Regions from separate parts of the Actinosynnema sp. NPDC059335 genome, predicted to be linked through region 3. Evidence: riboswitches for the same ligand, from Rfam matches in the RefSeq annotation. Region 3 holds a riboswitch; each other region holds the start of a gene.

Region 1 (2,257 bases), on a different contig from region 3:
TCGGTGCCGGTGGTCGTCGTGGTGTCGGTGCTCGTGGTGGTGGCCGCGGTCGACGACGTGGTGGTGGCCGGGCAGTCCAGCACCGGCGTGCCCGGCGTGCCGCCGTCGGCCGTCAGGTCGCCGAAGCCGACGCCGACCAGGCCGAGGACGCCCTGCGCGCTGGCGCGCAACGACGAGGTCTGCTGGAAGCCCGTCGCGTCGAACGCGATCGCGCCCCGGTCGGCCTCGGCGGCCGTGCAGCCGACCTGGAGCGAGGTGAGGAACCGGACGGCGAGGTCCGCGGTGGCCGTGCGGCCGCCCGCGCGCAACGCCTGCGCGGCCAGGCCGGTGCTGTTGGCGTTGCCCGCGTCGGTCGCGCCCTCGTCGCGGAAGCCGCCGCCGGGCTGCTGCACGCCCTCCAGCCAGTCGAGGGCCTCGCCGGCCGCGGCGGTGTCGCCGACGGCCACCAGCGCCTGCACGGCCATGGACGTGGCGTCCACGTGCGACACGCAGGGCGTGGCCTCCAGGATCAGCGGGAAGCCGCCGTCCCCGCACTGCTGACCGACGAGGTAGTCCACGGCGGCCCGCGGCGCGCCCTGCGCGCGGTCCAGGGCGAGCACCGCGAACGCCTGGCTGAACCCGTTGGAGAAGTCGCCGTACTGCGACTTGTTGACGAACCGGCCGGACGGGGCCTGCAACGCGGTGAGGCCCGCGATCAGGTCCTCGCCGCCGAAGTCCGACGGGTCGCCGCCGCGGACCTGGACGGCCAGCGCCAGCTTCGCGTAGGAGCCCGCGAACGACTCGGCGGGGTCGTCGAAGTGCAGGTAGTTGGCGATGACCTCCGGCCGGGCGAGCCACGCGAGCGCCTTGTCCGCGCTGTCGGAGGCCACCCCGGCGGCGGTGAACGCGAACAGCGCGTCCAACGTCGAGCCCTGGTCGGGGGAGGTCGTGCCGGGGTAGAGGAAGTGGTCGCCGTCGACGAGCTGCCGGGCCAGCCACCCCGCGGCGGCGTCGCTCGCGTCCGTCGTCGGCACCGCCCGCGCCTCGTCCTGGCTCCGTGCGGCGGGGGCGAGCGCGAGCGCGGTGACAGCGGCGGCGGCGATGACGGCGGCGGTCCGTCTCAACGACATGTTCTGCCTTTCCGGGGCGCAAGGCGCGAGCGGACCCCGGACAGCCGTGCTCGCCGCTTCCCGGGCTCCGACCCGTTGACCTCGACGGTGTCAGGAGCGTGGCACGCGCGACGGGTGTTCGGGCTCGTCCCCGGGAGGGGCCTACCGTTGCGGGTCAGCGCCGGATTTCGACCGGCTTCCCCCGTTTCGCGCGCGATTGCCGATCGTCTGTCAAGGACCCTGTCGTGTCAATCCGCCTCTAGCGCGATGCTGCTCACCCCTACGTACGGTTACCGTCGGTCGATTCGATCTGGGGAAGAGGGGTGTTCGATGACGACTCTGGCGTCCGTGCGCGACGGCTTGGTGGCGTGGGTCGCACGGCGTTCGGCGACGCGGTGGGTGCTGGGCAAGATCGGTTCGCGGGCGTTGTCGCTGCTCCCGGACCGGGCGCTGGTCCCGTTGAAGCGGGACGGGGTGGTGCCGGTCGCCGAGTTGGAGCGGATGCGGGAGGCCGGCGCGGTGCACCGGATCCCGGTGCCGTTCGGCTTGCGGGTGTGGTTGGTCACGGGGCAGGACGAGGCGAGGAAGGTGCTGTCCGACACAGGCGCGTTCAGCAACGACTACGCGCGGCTCGGCGCGGCGGTCGGGCGCATCGAGCAGTCGCCCGGCGGCCTCGGCTTCGCCGACCCGCCCGACCACACCCGGCTGCGCAAGCTGCTCACGCCGGAGTTCACCATGCGGCGGCTGTCGCGGCTGGTGCCGCGCATCGACGCGATCGTGACCGAGCGGCTGGACGCCATGGAGGCCGTCGACGGGCCGGTCGACCTGGTCAAGGAGTTCGCGCTGCCGATCCCGTCGCTGACGATCTGCGAGCTGCTGGGCGTGCCCTACGAGGACCGCGACCGGTTCCAGGAGCTGGCGGCGGCGCGGTTCGACCTGTTCGGCGGCGCGGGGCAGGCGTTGGGCGCGATCTCGGAGTCGCTGTCCTACATGGAGGAGATCGTGCGCCGCGAGCGCCGGTCGCCGGGCGACGGGCTGATCGGCTCGATCATCCGCCAGCACGGGGACGACGTGAGCGACGTCGAGCTGGCGGGCCTGGCCGACGGCGTGCTGACCGGGGGGTTCGACACCACGGCGTCGATGCTGGCGCTGGGCGCGATCGTGCTGCT
Region 2 (2,257 bases), on a different contig from region 3:
ACCGCGCCGACGAGGAACGCCGTGTCGAGCACCTGGTCGTAGAACGAGAACGTGTTGGACGGGATCGAGTCCAGCCCGGCGTCGCGCAACTCCCGCCACGTTGCCGCGCGCAGGTCGGCAGCGGTGGCGAGCAGGGTGTCCCGGTCGGTCCTCCCCGCCCAGTACGCCTCCACGGCGCGCTTGAGTTCCCGATGGGGACCGATCCTCGGATATCCGAGCACGGTGGCGCCGATACCGCTGGTCACAAGCTCTCTCCTCGCGAGCGTGCGTGAAGTCCGGTCGCTGTCACGGGCACGCTTCGCGGGCGGCACTCGGCCGCGTCCGCGCGAGCCCTCCCGCGAGGCTCCCGGACACCGCGTACCCGGTGGGTGCGCGGACCGGTGGCAGGTCTTCGGACTCACGGGCGTCGAACCCACTCCTACCGGCCGTCGCTTCCCACGCGGAGCGCGCAGTGCTTGGTTGACGGCTTTCGTTCCCGTTCACCGCTGCGGGGCAGTCCCGGATTCGCACCGGGTTCCCTCTTGCCTCGCCTCCGCCGTCACCGACGCGGGCGAACCACCAGCGACGGCAGCGTAGCGCACCGCGGGAACACCGCTCAGAATCCGGGAACCGCCTGGTGCGCATCGGTGATGCGTGAGCGGTGCCCTCCTCGTCCGGGAACGGGCTGCTGTTTGAAGGATGAACCCCGAGAGCGGGCCGGCGCAGCGGACACGTGTCCATGTGGGGGTGGGTTGCGCGGCGATCTACAACATGTAGTGTTCCCGCCGTCGATGGTTCCGACGCCCTCCGAGGGCCGAGGAGGCAAGAGGGAACCCGGTGCGAATCCGGGACTGCCCCGCAGCGGTGAGTGGGAACGACCGCCGTCACGAAGCACTGCGCGTCACGCGTGGGAAGCGACGGCCAGTAGGTCCGGTGTCAGCCGGGTGTCCGCGAGTCCGAAGACCTGCCGTCGGTGCGCGCGCCGGCCGGCGTGCGCGTGTCCGGGGCCTCGTGGGCGGGCCGACACGGATCAGCGTGCCGTCGCGCACGCGCTCTGTGGCACCCCCGCGTGCTCCGGGCCGCTCCAGGCTCGCGAGGAGAGGGCTGTGTCGACCACAACCACGAGCACCACCGCGCAGGTGCGGGTGATCCGCCGCGACGGCAGTGCCTCGGCGTTCGACGCCACCAGGATCGCGGTGGCGATGACCAAGGCGTTCCTGGCCGTGGAGGGCGACGCCGCCGCGTCGTCTTCCCGCCTGCACCCCCTGGTGGAAGACCTGACGGCGCAGGTGGGGGCCGCGCTGCTCAAGCGCGCGCGGCCGGATGTCGCGCTGCACGTCGAGCAGATCCAGGACCAGGTGGAACTGGTGCTGATGCGCGGCGGTCACCACGAGGTGGCCCGTGCCTACGTGCTCTACCGCGAGGAGCACGCCAAGGCCCGCGAGGTCGTGCCCGCCGCATCGGAGTTCCGCGTCAAGGGTCCGGACGGCGAGCTGGTCCTGCTGGACTGGGACCGCGTGGGCGTCGTGGTCGGTGAGGCGTGCGCGGGCCTGGCCGACACCTCGCCGGAGGTCGTGCTGGCCGAGGTGCGGCGCACCGTCTACGACGGCATCACGGTCGACGAGCTGGCCGTGGCGCTGGTGATGGCGGCGCGGACGCTGGTGGAGACCGAGCCGAACTACTCGTTCGTGGCCGCCCGGCTGTTGCTGGACCGGCTGCGCCGCGAGGTGCTGACCCGGCTCGCCGGACGCCCGGTCGAGGCCACCGGCGAGCAGATGTCCTACGTGGACTACTTCCCGGCCTACGTGCGCCTGGGCATCGAGCTGGACCGGCTCGACCCGGAGCTGGCGGACTTCGACGTCGAGCGCCTGGCCGCCGCGATCCACCCGGAGCGGGACACGAAGTTCGACTTCCTGGGGATGCAGACGCTCTACGACCGGTACTTCCTGCACGACCACGGCACCCGTTACGAGCTGCCGCAGGCGTTCTTCATGCGCGTGGCGATGGGCCTGGCCCTGCGCGAGGACGACCGGGAAGCGCGCGCGATCGAGTTCTACGAGCTGCTGTCCTCGTTCGACTTCATGGCCTCGACGCCCACGCTGTTCAACTCCGGCACCACCCGCCCTCAACTCTCGTCGTGCTTCCTGACCACCGTGGACGACGACCTGGACGGCATCTTCCGCGGGTACCGGAACAACGCGCTGCTGGCGAAGTTCTCCGGTGGCCTGGGCAACGACTGGACGCCGGTGGGGGGCCGGGGGGCGGCCCGAAGGGGGCC
Region 3 (2,257 bases):
GCGAGAAGTCGACGTCCCCGACCAGGTCGACCATCCCGCAGGCGTGGATCATCCGCACCACCACCCGGGCGACGTCGGACGGGAACCGCGCCAGGTCGGCCTCGGCGCGGATGGTGGCGAACGAACGGCGGTAGATCTCCGCGCCGTCCTTGACGTACCCGGTCACCTGATCTCCTCGTACCCGTCGCCGGTCGCGACGAACTCCACCACGTCGCCCGCCGGGCGACCGCACCGCCGGGCGCAGCCCGACCAGTGCACCCGGCCGGACCCGGTCCGCGCCCGCACCCAACGGGTCGCGTCGGCCCGCACGTCGGCCAGCGACTTCGCGCACCCCGGCCGCCCGGTGCACGCGCTGACGCCGTGCCACGGCGAGTCCGGCGACGTGAACAGGCCGCCGGTGTCGGTCCCGGCCGGCAGCACCAGGCTCCGCCACGGCGTGATCCGCACCGGCACGCCGGCGAGCAGCCGCGCGTCCCACCGCCCGAACGGCACGCCCGCCACGACCACGTCGCCGTGCCCACCGGGTGCGACGGGCGTCACACCGGACGGGATTTTCACGGAACCGGGCTCGCCCAGCGCCGCCGTGATCTTCCGCACACCGCCGTCCACTTCGGACAGCCGCCACGCCTCGCCGCGGATCCCGGCGAACACCCGCGCGGCCGTCACCACGGCGTTCACCGGGTCCGCCACCCGCAGCCCGGAATCGCGCCCGGCCAGGAACAACGCGTCACCGACGAGCCCGATGTCACCCGACAGGCCGCTCACCGCGCCACCCACCGTGACCAGGAACCTCCCCGGCAGGGAGGCCAACTCCGGCGCCGCGAGCAGCGCCGCGTCGAGCGCGTCCACCAGCGCCTGGTTGTCCTCCATCGGCGCGGCGACGATGTTGCGCATCCGCTCGTGCGTCACCGACGGCAGCAGGCCGGCCGCGCGCAGCCGCGCGCCCAGCTCGTGCTCCGCCCCCGGCGCCAAGCCCCTGATCTGCACGTTCGCCCGTGACGTCAGCTCCAGGAACCCGTCGCCGAGGTCCAGCGCGGCGGCACGCAGCACGTCGACCCGCTCGGCGCTCAACGTGCCGCCGGGCACCCGCACGCGCGCCAACCCGCCGTCGGCGGCGCGGTGCACGTCGACGGCGCCGGGGCAGGCGTCCGGGTGAGTTCGCTCCGTGGGCATGGACTGGATGCTAACTGCCGTTAGGGTGACCTCCGAACGGCGAAGCAGCAGGAGGAAGCCGGTGTGAATCCGGCGCGGTCCCGCCACTGTGACCGGGGGAGCCCCCGGGAGTCAGGAACTCCGCTCGCCGTCCCCTACGACCGGGGCGAGGACCCCCGAGGGATGGAGCCCGCACGTGATCCTGCTGTTGTCGACCTCCGACACGGACCTGCTGTCCGCCCGTGCCAGCGGCGCCGACTACCGCCTGGCCAACCCCGCCCGCACCGCCGTGGACGACCTCCCGGTCCTGGTGGAGGGCGTCGACCTGGTGGTCGTGCGCATCCTCGGCGGTCGCCGGATGTGGGAGGAGGGGCTGGACCGGCTGCTCGCGTCCGGCCTGCCGGTCGTCGTGCTGGGCGGCGAGCAGAACCCGGACGCGCCGCTGATGGAGCTGTCGACGGTGCCCGGCGGGGTGTGCGCCGAGGCGCACGCGTACCTGGCGCACGGCGGCGCGGCGAACCTCGCCCAGTTGCACCGCTTCCTGTCCGACACGGTCCTGCTCACCGGCCACGGCTTCGCGCCGCCCGCGCCGACGCCGACCTGGGGCCTGCTGGAGCGGGACGACCAGGCCGACGGGCCGACCGTCGCGGTGCTGTACTACCGCGCCCACCACGTGGCCGGGAACACCGCGTTCGTGCACGCGCTGTGCGACGCGATCGTGGCCAAGGGCGGCCGTCCGCTGCCGGTCTACTGCGCCTCCCTGCGCACCGCCGAACCGGAGCTGCTGGCCGAGCTGGCCAAGGCCGACGCCTTGGTGGTCACCGTGCTCGCGGCCGGCGGCGCCAAGCCCGCCGCGGCGTCCGCCGGCGGTGACGACGACGCGTGGGACGTGGGCGCGCTGGCCGCCCTCGACGTGCCGATCCTCCAGGGGCTGTGCCTGACCACGAGCCGTGCCGCGTGGGAGGGCAACGACGACGGTCTGTCCCCTTTGGACACCGCGACGCAGGTGGCGATCCCGGAGTTCGACGGCCGGATCATCACGGTGCCTTTCTCGTTCAAGGAGGTCGACGAGGACGGCCTCACCGTCTACGTCGCCGACCCGGAG

Evidence for each region. A riboswitch is a leader RNA that binds a small molecule or an ion and turns the genes downstream of it on or off. The one in region 3 is predicted to bind cobalamin.
Region 1: linked by a shared signal. The riboswitch ahead of ACFXGA_RS34945 (prenyltransferase/squalene oxidase repeat-containing protein) and the one ahead of cobN (cobaltochelatase subunit CobN) in region 3 are both predicted to bind cobalamin.
Region 2: linked by a shared signal. The riboswitch ahead of ACFXGA_RS00975 (ribonucleotide reductase N-terminal alpha domain-containing protein) and the one ahead of cobN (cobaltochelatase subunit CobN) in region 3 are both predicted to bind cobalamin.

The regions. Positions count from the first base shown of each region.
Region 1 is NZ_JBHYXZ010000179.1:492-2,748, reverse strand. Features, by position in the region: gene ACFXGA_RS34945 (prenyltransferase/squalene oxidase repeat-containing protein) at 1-1,109, opposite strand, end outside; cobalamin riboswitch at 1,201-1,325, opposite strand; gene ACFXGA_RS34940 (cytochrome P450) at 1,419-2,257, shown strand, end outside.
Region 2 is NZ_JBHYXZ010000002.1:64,632-66,888, forward strand. Features, by position in the region: gene metE (5-methyltetrahydropteroyltriglutamate--homocysteine S-methyltransferase) at 1-245, opposite strand, end outside; cobalamin riboswitch at 365-575, opposite strand; cobalamin riboswitch at 755-966, shown strand; partial or broken gene ACFXGA_RS00975 (ribonucleotide reductase N-terminal alpha domain-containing protein) at 1,086-2,257, shown strand, end outside.
Region 3 is NZ_JBHYXZ010000120.1:16,851-19,107, reverse strand. Features, by position in the region: gene ACFXGA_RS29555 (precorrin-8X methylmutase) at 1-166, opposite strand, end outside; gene ACFXGA_RS29550 (hypothetical protein) at 163-1,173, opposite strand; cobalamin riboswitch at 1,181-1,315, shown strand; gene cobN (cobaltochelatase subunit CobN) at 1,349-2,257, shown strand, end outside.